4 regions of the Proteus sp. GOKU genome follow, and region 4 is predicted to be linked to each of the others. Evidence: predicted binding sites of a transcription regulator. Region 4 holds the regulator's gene; each other region holds the start of a gene.
The links. Region 4 encodes CRP, which controls carbon source genes, mostly activating them, when cyclic AMP is high. Its sites were predicted from a motif close to ATGTGANNNNNNTCACAT; they were not measured.

Region 1 (2,211 bases), 850 kb from region 4:
GATTTTTTGTCCCCAAATTCCCCCTGCATTCGCCACTATTTGTGCACGAATTTCATACAGTTTTTTCGCTTGATGATCGTAAACTTTCACGCCTTTAACACGGTCACCTTCACGAATAAGTCCAACGACTTCATGATAAGTCAGTACTTGAGCGCCATGTTCGCGGGCATCTAACATATTTGCGGCAGTTAAACGGAAAGGATCGACAGTACCATCTGGCACTTTAACTGCACCGATCAAATTAGGGTTAACAGAAGGCTCTAAGCGAATAGCTTCTTCGGGTGAAATCGCTTGAGCATCAATACCTGCCGCTTGGCAAGATTGAATAAAGGTCTGTTGAAACTCTAAAGAATCTTCAGGTAGGGTAATAAAAAGGCCATCCGTTTTTTCAACACAATGACGAGCGACCCTTTTTAAAATCATGTTCTCTTCAATACACTCACGCGCTGACTCAGGATCTGTTACTGCATAACGCGCACCACTGTGTAACAATCCATGATTTCGACCGGTTGCACCGGTTGCAATATCATGTCTTTCTAGCAGGACGCAACGTAACCCACGGCGTGCACAGTCTCTTGCCATGCCAGCACCGGTTGCTCCCCCGCCAATAATAATGACATCAGTTTCTGTCACTGGTGAACCGCTCATCATAGAGATGCCCTCTCACATTACATTCAGCAAACGCTTATTTATTCTTTAGCGTTAATTATAGTGTATAAGATACACAAAAAATGTGGTTAATGTTTGATAATGAGCAAAAACGAAAGAGAAACGCTCACGAGTGAAAAATTAAAACCACATCTGTGATACTAATCACAAATTATTTAACAAAAAGTATTTGATAAAGTTAACATATCACTCAAAATTGCACATCTTGAAAAATTATTCGACAACTGAGTAATACCTCACAGTAAATTTGATTGTATAAGTTTACTATTAAGTTCGTTAAAGAAAATTTTTTGATAACTTCACTGTTCGTTTTGTCATTATTTAATATCAACATATTAAAATAAAAGCCATCGGAGGCTAATATGTTAAGTCTGTTTAGACCTGCGCCACATAAAGCGCGTTTGCCAAAAGAGCAGATAGATCCTGTCTATCGTCGTCTGCGTTGGCAGATCTTTATGGGGATTTTCTTCGGTTATGCTGCTTATTATTTAGTAAGAAAAAACTTTGCGTTAGCAATGCCTTACCTTGTAGAAGAAGGGTTTTCTAAAGGTGACCTAGGTTTTGCTTTATCAGGGATCTCGATTGCTTACGGTTTCTCTAAGTTTATCATGGGCTCGTTCTCTGACCGCGCTAACCCTCGTTACTTCTTACCAGCAGGTCTTATTTTAGCGTCTTTAGTGATGCTATTTATGGGCTTTGTACCATGGGCAACTTCGAGCATTATGGTAATGTTCGTTCTGTTGTTCCTTTGTGGTTGGTTCCAAGGTATGGGTTGGCCTCCTTGTGGACGTACCATGGTGCACTGGTGGTCACAGAAAGAACGTGGCGGTATCGTTTCTATCTGGAACTGTGCGCATAACGTCGGTGGTGGTTTACCTCCATTACTATTCTTATTAGGTATGGCGTGGTTTAACGACTGGAAAGCAGCGTTATATATGCCAGCATTTGCAGCAATTTTAGTTGCAATGATTGCATTCGCATTAATGCGCGATACCCCTCAATCTTGTGGTCTTCCACCGATTGAAGAGTACAAAAACGACTACCCACCTGATTATAAAGAAACAGACGAGCAAGAACTGACTGCAAAAGAAATCTTTATGAAGTATGTGTTCCCTAACAAACTTCTGTGGATGATTGCAATCGCGAACGTGTTCGTTTACTTACTGCGCTACGGCGTACTGGACTGGTCACCAACTTATCTACGTGAAGTAAAAGACTTCGCAATGGATAAATCATCATGGGCTTACTTCTTATACGAATACGCAGGTATTCCGGGCACACTGCTGTGTGGTTGGATGTCGGATAAAGTGTTCAGAGGTAACCGTGGTGCAACAGGTGTGTTCTTCATGACCTTAGTAACTATCGCAACTATCGTATTCTGGATGAACCCAGCGGGTAACCCGAATGTTGATATGGCGTGTATGTTAATCATCGGTTTCTTAATCTACGGTCCTGTTATGTTGATTGGTCTGCATGCTCTTGAGCTTGCACCGAAAAAAGCAGCAGGTACAGCAGCAGGCTTTACCGGTTTATTCGGTTACT
Region 2 (2,211 bases), 740 kb from region 4:
TTCAATGCTTGGATAAGAAGATTGTGTGCCTTTTCCGGCAACACTTAAGCCTGAAAACATCACGGCTTTATTTAATGCTTCTTCAATATTATTGGTGTGAACATAATAATGAGAGAAGCAACCAATAAAGGCATCACCTGCCCCGCTGGTATCTATTGCATCAACTTCGATGGCAGGAATGTACTTCTCAATTTCGCCATTCATCCATAATGCACCTTTTTCACCTAATGTAACGATGACATTCTTAAAGCCTTTTTGTAGTAAAGAACAAGCGGCTTCACGAATTTCATCCATTGTGGTGATTGGCATACCCGTCAAAATTTCCAGTTCTGTTTCATTAGGAACAAAAAAGTCACAACGAGCAGCAATATTAAGATCTAATGCTTTTGAAGCGGGCGCAGGGTTAAATAACACAGGAATATGGTGTTTGTTACCAAACTCAATAGCGTGATAGACCGTTTCAAGCGGGATTTCTAATTGCAATACAATTATTTTGCATTTTTTCAGGCTATCTGTCGCTCTATCAATATCTTCTGGCGACAAATGCTGATTAGCGCCTTTCACAATTAAAATGCTATTTGATGATTGAGAAGTCACAAAAATAGGTGCAACACCGCTTGTTGTCCCAGGCACTTTTTCAACATAGCGAGTGTTAATACCGTAAGACTCTAAATTCATGATGGTGTTATCCGCGAAAATATCATCACCAACTTTTGTTAACATCATCACTTTTGAATTTAATTTAGCCGCAGCAACCGCTTGGTTAGCCCCTTTACCACCGCAACCAATCTTAAATGCCGGCGCCTCAAGGGTTTCGCCCTCTTTTGGCATCCTATCTATATAGGTGATCAAATCCACCATATTTGAACCAATCACTGCGATATCCATAGCGCCTCTTACTCTTATGTGAAATTTATAAATGTGAAAATAGTGACATTTTGATAGATGCATAACAGTATCATGTTATTTAAATATCATTTGTGATTGTTATCTCGTTAAAACAGCACTAATATGTTGCCAAACTAACATGAGTGATAAATAACAATCTTCTTATTAAGGAATATACTATGCGTCCATTAGCTAATTATATCGATCATACCCTTCTTGCTGCAGATACAACTGAAGCACAAATCAAGAAATTGTGTGCTGAAGCAGCTGAACACGGTTTCTTCTCTGTTTGTATTAACACTTCTTACATCCCTTTAGCAAGAACTTGCCTTAAAGGAAGTGATGTAAAAGTATGTTGTGTTATCGACTTCCCATTTGGTGCTGGTTTAACAGCAACAAAAGCATTCGAAGCGGCTGAAGCTATTCGTCAAGGCGCACAAGAAGTCGATATGGTTATCAATATCGGTATGTTAAAAAGCGGTCGTTTAGACTTCGTAAAACAAGATATTGAAGCAGTAAAAGCAGCTTGTGGTAATACAACTCTGAAAGTTATTTTAGAAACTTGCTTATTAACTGACGACGAAGTACGTTTAGTTTGTGAAATGTGTCGTGAGATCCGCGTTGATTTTGTGAAAACATCAACAGGATACAGTACAATGGGCGCAACCGAACATCATGTTGCTTTAATGCGCAAAACAGTGGGTGATGAAGTTGGCGTGAAAGCATCAGGTGGTGTTCGCGATCGTCAAACAGCATTAAACATGATCAAAGCAGGTGCAACACGTATCGGTGCTAGCGCAAGTGTCGCTATCGCAACAGATTCAGATGCACCTGAATCAAATTACTAATTATTTAGCGTATATTTTCTTGGAGTACGCTATTCGATAACACAAGGATCCTTCGGTGATAGAGACCAAACAGCACGAACGTTTGCGCCGCCTCAGTGAATGTATTAAACGCTCAGGTCGCATACATCTTAAAGACGCCGCGAGGATCCTTGAAGTTTCTGAAATGACAATTAGGCGCGACCTTAGTTCTGACGCCGAAAACCCTTTTCCGATGTCATTATTAGGGGGTTACGTTGTTGCATTAGCTCAGCCTCATTCAGGGTTAATCTCAACATCCTCTGATATTATTACGCCGGATCAAACTGAAGAACTTCATATTCCCAATCTTGCCGCAGGTATGGTCTCTGACGGCGATGTGCTTTTTTTCGATAATGGGCAATTTATTCCTACACTGATTGAGCTTATTCCCGATAACCTGCATTTCACCGGAATTTGTTATTCTCATCGTGTATTTTTGGCATTAAGCCAGAAGAAA
Region 3 (2,211 bases), 280 kb from region 4:
TTCAGAGTAAGCATAGAACTCATTGATAACAATTTTTTGTCCAATAAATGAGCCTGCAATGGTTGCTTCACTCCAAGGTACACCAATCAGGAAAGCAATTGGTGCAAATACCCAACCTAGCACTAGTTCTAATGAGAAATTTTCATAACCAAACCAGCCACCAATACCACCAAGGATACCATTAACTAATGCAATCAATGCAACGAAAGCAAGTAACATAGCACCGACGTTAAGCGCAAGTTGTAAACCTGAAGAGGCACCCGCAGCAGCGGCATCGATAATATTGGCAGGTTTTTCGTCTTCCGCCATTTTATCCAGCGCATCTTTTTGATCATCCGGTGTTTCTGTTTCAGGGATCAGCAATTTAGCAAAGAGTAAACCACCTGGAGCTGCCATAAAGGATGCTGTGATCAGATACTCCAACGGTACGCCCATACTCGCGTATCCAGCGAGTACTGAACCCGCAACAGAGGCTAAACCACCACACATAACCGCAAAGAGTTCTGAGGTTGTCATTCTTGCAATATAAGGGCGAACAACAAGTGGTGCTTCGGTTTGTCCAACGAAAATATTTGCAGTTGCAGACATAGATTCTGTTCGTGATGTGCCAAGTACTTTTTGTAAGCCACCACCCAGAATTTTAATAACTATTTGCATAATGCCGAGGTAATACAGCACTGCAATTAATGAAGAGAAGAACACGATAACAGGTAGTACGCGTAGGGCGAATACGAAGCCGCCACCACCAAACAACTCGAACATTTTATCTGATACTAGGCCTGCGAATAGGAAGCTCATCCCATTATTGCCGTAATCAATAACATTCTTAACGCCATCAGAAACCGCAAGAAGTACCTCGCGACCACCGTCAGAATAAAGAACGAAGGCACCTAAGCCAATCTGAATAAGGAATGCGCCACCAACTGTACGTAGTCTAATTGCACGTCGATTGCTGGAAAACAGAATGGCTATCAATATTAATGTTACCATTCCGACCAAGCTCATAATGAGTTGCATTGAAGGATCCCTGTTCACATAAAAATTTAATGGATTATCAATAATGCCCTTGCCAGAGCTTATTGACTCTTTTTGCCGGATAATTATACCTAGTCTAAGAAAAGAACCCTCAATATCCATCACAAATAGAGTCTGAAAAAAGTAACACAAAAGTCACAAATGAGAAGTTGATCACATAAACAAGAAAGAAAACGCATTTGTTGAACAGGCTAATTAGAAAAAATGCGCTTGGGATTAACAAAACGTATTTTCAATCTTAAATCGAGGGAATAAACAAACGCCCTATTCATATTAATAAGATTAAAATAAGGGGTGTTTTTAACCTTTAGATAAACCGCATTTTCATTCAAGCGCTAGGTAATATTGTTGAGCCCAAATAATTGTAGGCTATTGAGATAGAGTTGCTCTGCGATCACCTCTGGTGATCCTTGACGTAGCTCACAGAGTTGGGAAAAAACGTTCTGAATACGTTCTGGACGATTAGGTTCACCTTGAAAACCACTCACAGGCATATCAGGTGCATCTGTTTCTAGTAACAGATATTCTAGCGGTAACGAGGCAATTGCACGGCGAGTTTTTTGTGCTCGCTCATAAGTAATGGTTCCACCAACGCCAATAAAATAGCCTTGCTGAATAAACTTTTCTGCCTGTTGCAGACTTCCTGCAAAACCATGAATAACCCCTTTACGAGGCACATCATAACGGCGTAAAAGCGCACTTAGTTTATCGTGGGTTTTACGTGAATGTAGGATCACGGGTAAATCAAATTTAATCGCTAACTTAAGCTGTGCAATTAAAAATGCCTCTTGCTTCTCTAGCTGAGGATTTTCCATATAGTCATCAAGCCCAATCTCTCCAATGGCGACACAACGAGAAGCTGTTTTTAATTTTTGTTCTAATTCCAATAGATGTTGTTCAGTGTGCTCTTCAATATATAAAGGGTGTAACCCCAATGCACAATATAATTGATGATGATTATTAGCGAGCTCAGCAACAACATCAAAATTCCAACGGGCAACGGCAGGAATAATTATTTTTTCAACATGAGCTTGATGCGCTAATGACAAGCTATTGGCAATATCATCATAAAAAACTGGGAAATCAAAATGGCAGTGAGTATCAATAAATTTATTCATTCTGAATTTGCCTCACATCAGGATGTACGCTTCGAGTTCCTTGTTGAATAATAGAAGC
Region 4 (2,211 bases):
CCATTAGTCAAAAAATTATTAAATGGCGAAAAGATAAGTTAACCAAAATAAAATTTATCTCTATAAAAATAATATCCCATTAATTAAGGGATATTATTTTTCAAATTAAACTTTATTTTAAAATATCAAAATTAGTCGGCATCTTTTATTTCAAATGAATGCGTAATATTGGCTGCTTTTCCTAACATTAAGGAAACAGAACAATATTTTTCTGCGGATAATTGAACGGCTCGTTCTACGATTTTATCCGTTAATTCTTTACCTGAAACAATAAAATGTAAATTGATATCAGTAAATAAACGAGGGGCTTCTTCACGGCGCTCTGATGTTAATTTCACTTCACAATCAGTTACTTGATGACGCCCTTTACGTAAAATACTTACGACATCAATAGCACTACATCCACCCGCAGCAATTAATACCATTTCCATTGGGCTTGGGGCTTTATCGCCCGAATTCCCATCCATCATAATTTGATGGCCAGATGAAGATTCGCCGACAAAAGATAAATCTTCAACCCACTTAACTCGTGCTTCCATTTATTTTCCCCCTAAAGATGACAGAAACTAAAAGAGTACATTCTCATAATTCAACTAGCAATTAGCAAATAGGTTTATTATGCTGACTGCGTAAAACGAGACTTAATGCACTAATTGTGTTAAAAACAATATCTGCTTGATGATAGTGGTTAAGATCAATGCATTATTTTCTCATTTATTATAATCTACTCCATATTAACTTACCGTGTTCTCAGGAAGTTAATAGGTAAAGATAGGATTTTTAAGCACGCTGTCTCAAAAGGGAGCCTATCCGTTTTGAAAGGCTGCATTTAACGTACAGAGGATAACGCGAATGGTTCTCGGCAAGCCGCAAACAGACCCGACTCTTGAATGGTTTTTGTCACACTGCCATATTCACAAATATCCATCCAAGAGCACGCTGATCCACCAAGGTGAGAAAGCGGAAACACTTTATTATATTGTTAAAGGTTCCGTGGCTGTTCTTATTAAAGATGAAGAAGGAAAAGAAATGATCCTCTCCTACCTAAATCAGGGGGATTTCATCGGTGAACTTGGATTATTTGAAGAAGATCAAGAACGTAGTGCATGGGTTCGAGCAAAAACAGCCTGTGAAGTAGCAGAAATTTCCTATAAAAAATTCCGCCAATTAATTCAGGTTAACCCTGATATTCTGATGCGCCTTTCTGCTCAAATGGCGAACAGATTACAAACAACATCAGAAAAAGTAGGTAACCTTGCTTTCCTTGATGTAACAGGTCGTATTGCACAAACCTTATTAAACTTAGCAAAACAACCCGATGCAATGACGCATCCTGATGGCATGCAAATTAAAATTACACGTCAGGAAATTGGTCAAATCGTTGGTTGTTCACGCGAAACTGTAGGCCGTATTCTGAAAATGCTGGAAGATCAAAACTTGATCTCCGCACACGGTAAAACTATCGTCGTTTACGGGACTCGTTAAGTTTCCCCGCTCAAACAAACAATAGCCCATAACAGGGCTATTGATATACTTTTTGTGTAAACCCCATCCTCGCTGATGGGGTTTTTAGTTGCTACTACCCTTTTACAAATTCTGCGATAGCCGCTTTTAATGCCACCATTCCTTCTTGTAGCTCTTCTTGGGTAATAATTAACGACGGTGTAAAACGCATCACATCAGCTCCTGCATTTAACATCATTAAGCCATGTTTAGCAGCAAGACCGAGTAACTCTTTGGCTTTACCTTTATATTGTGGCGCTAATTGCGCACCAATCAATAAACCTTGTCCACGGATTTGCGAAAAGACCTGATACGTTTGATTGATTGACGCTAGCTCATCCACAATCCATTGATAGCGCTTTTCGACACCCTCAAGTACCTCAGGTGTATTAATTAAATCAAATGCGACATTGCCCACTGCACAAGCTAATGGATTGCCACCATAAGTTGTACCATGAGTTCCAACACCCATTGCAGAAGCTATCTCATATGTTGTTAACATCGCACTGAGTGGGAAACCACTTCCCAGCGCTTTGGCGGTTGTAATAATATCTGGTGTCACATCATAGTTCATATAGGCAAAAAGCTTGCCGGTACGCCCCATACCTGTTTGTACTTCATCAAGAACAAGCAGTGCTTGATGCTTATCGCACAACTCACGTAGCCCTCTCATAAACTCAGGCGTTGCTGCTGTTACGCCACCTTCAC

Region 1: glpT (glycerol-3-phosphate transporter) is a predicted target of CRP. The motif match lies at 837-854, and genes of this name have one in related genera.
Region 2: deoC (deoxyribose-phosphate aldolase) is a predicted target of CRP. The motif match lies at 920-937, and genes of this name have one in related genera.
Region 3: EHE21_RS16075 (NupC/NupG family nucleoside CNT transporter) is a predicted target of CRP. The motif match lies at 1,177-1,194, and genes of this name have one in related genera.

Annotation. Positions count from the first base shown of each region.
Region 1 is NZ_CP034105.1:501,315-503,525, reverse strand. Features, by position in the region: gene glpA (anaerobic glycerol-3-phosphate dehydrogenase subunit A) at 1-651, opposite strand, end outside; gene glpT (glycerol-3-phosphate transporter) at 1,032-2,211, shown strand, end outside.
Region 2 is NZ_CP034105.1:393,591-395,801, reverse strand. Features, by position in the region: gene rbsK (ribokinase) at 1-888, opposite strand, end outside; gene deoC (deoxyribose-phosphate aldolase) at 1,068-1,736, shown strand; gene EHE21_RS01920 (DeoR family transcriptional regulator) at 1,792-2,211, shown strand, end outside.
Region 3 is NZ_CP034105.1:3,515,044-3,517,254, forward strand. Features, by position in the region: gene EHE21_RS16075 (NupC/NupG family nucleoside CNT transporter) at 1-1,017, opposite strand, end outside; gene EHE21_RS16080 (TatD family hydrolase) at 1,371-2,153, opposite strand; gene EHE21_RS16085 (patatin-like phospholipase family protein) at 2,146-2,211, opposite strand, start outside.
Region 4 is NZ_CP034105.1:3,794,160-3,796,370, forward strand. Features, by position in the region: gene EHE21_RS17320 (phosphoribulokinase) at 1-42, shown strand, start outside; gene EHE21_RS17325 (OsmC family protein) at 132-539, opposite strand; gene crp (cAMP-activated global transcriptional regulator CRP) at 853-1,485, shown strand; gene argD (bifunctional acetylornithine/succinyldiaminopimelate transaminase) at 1,580-2,211, opposite strand, start outside.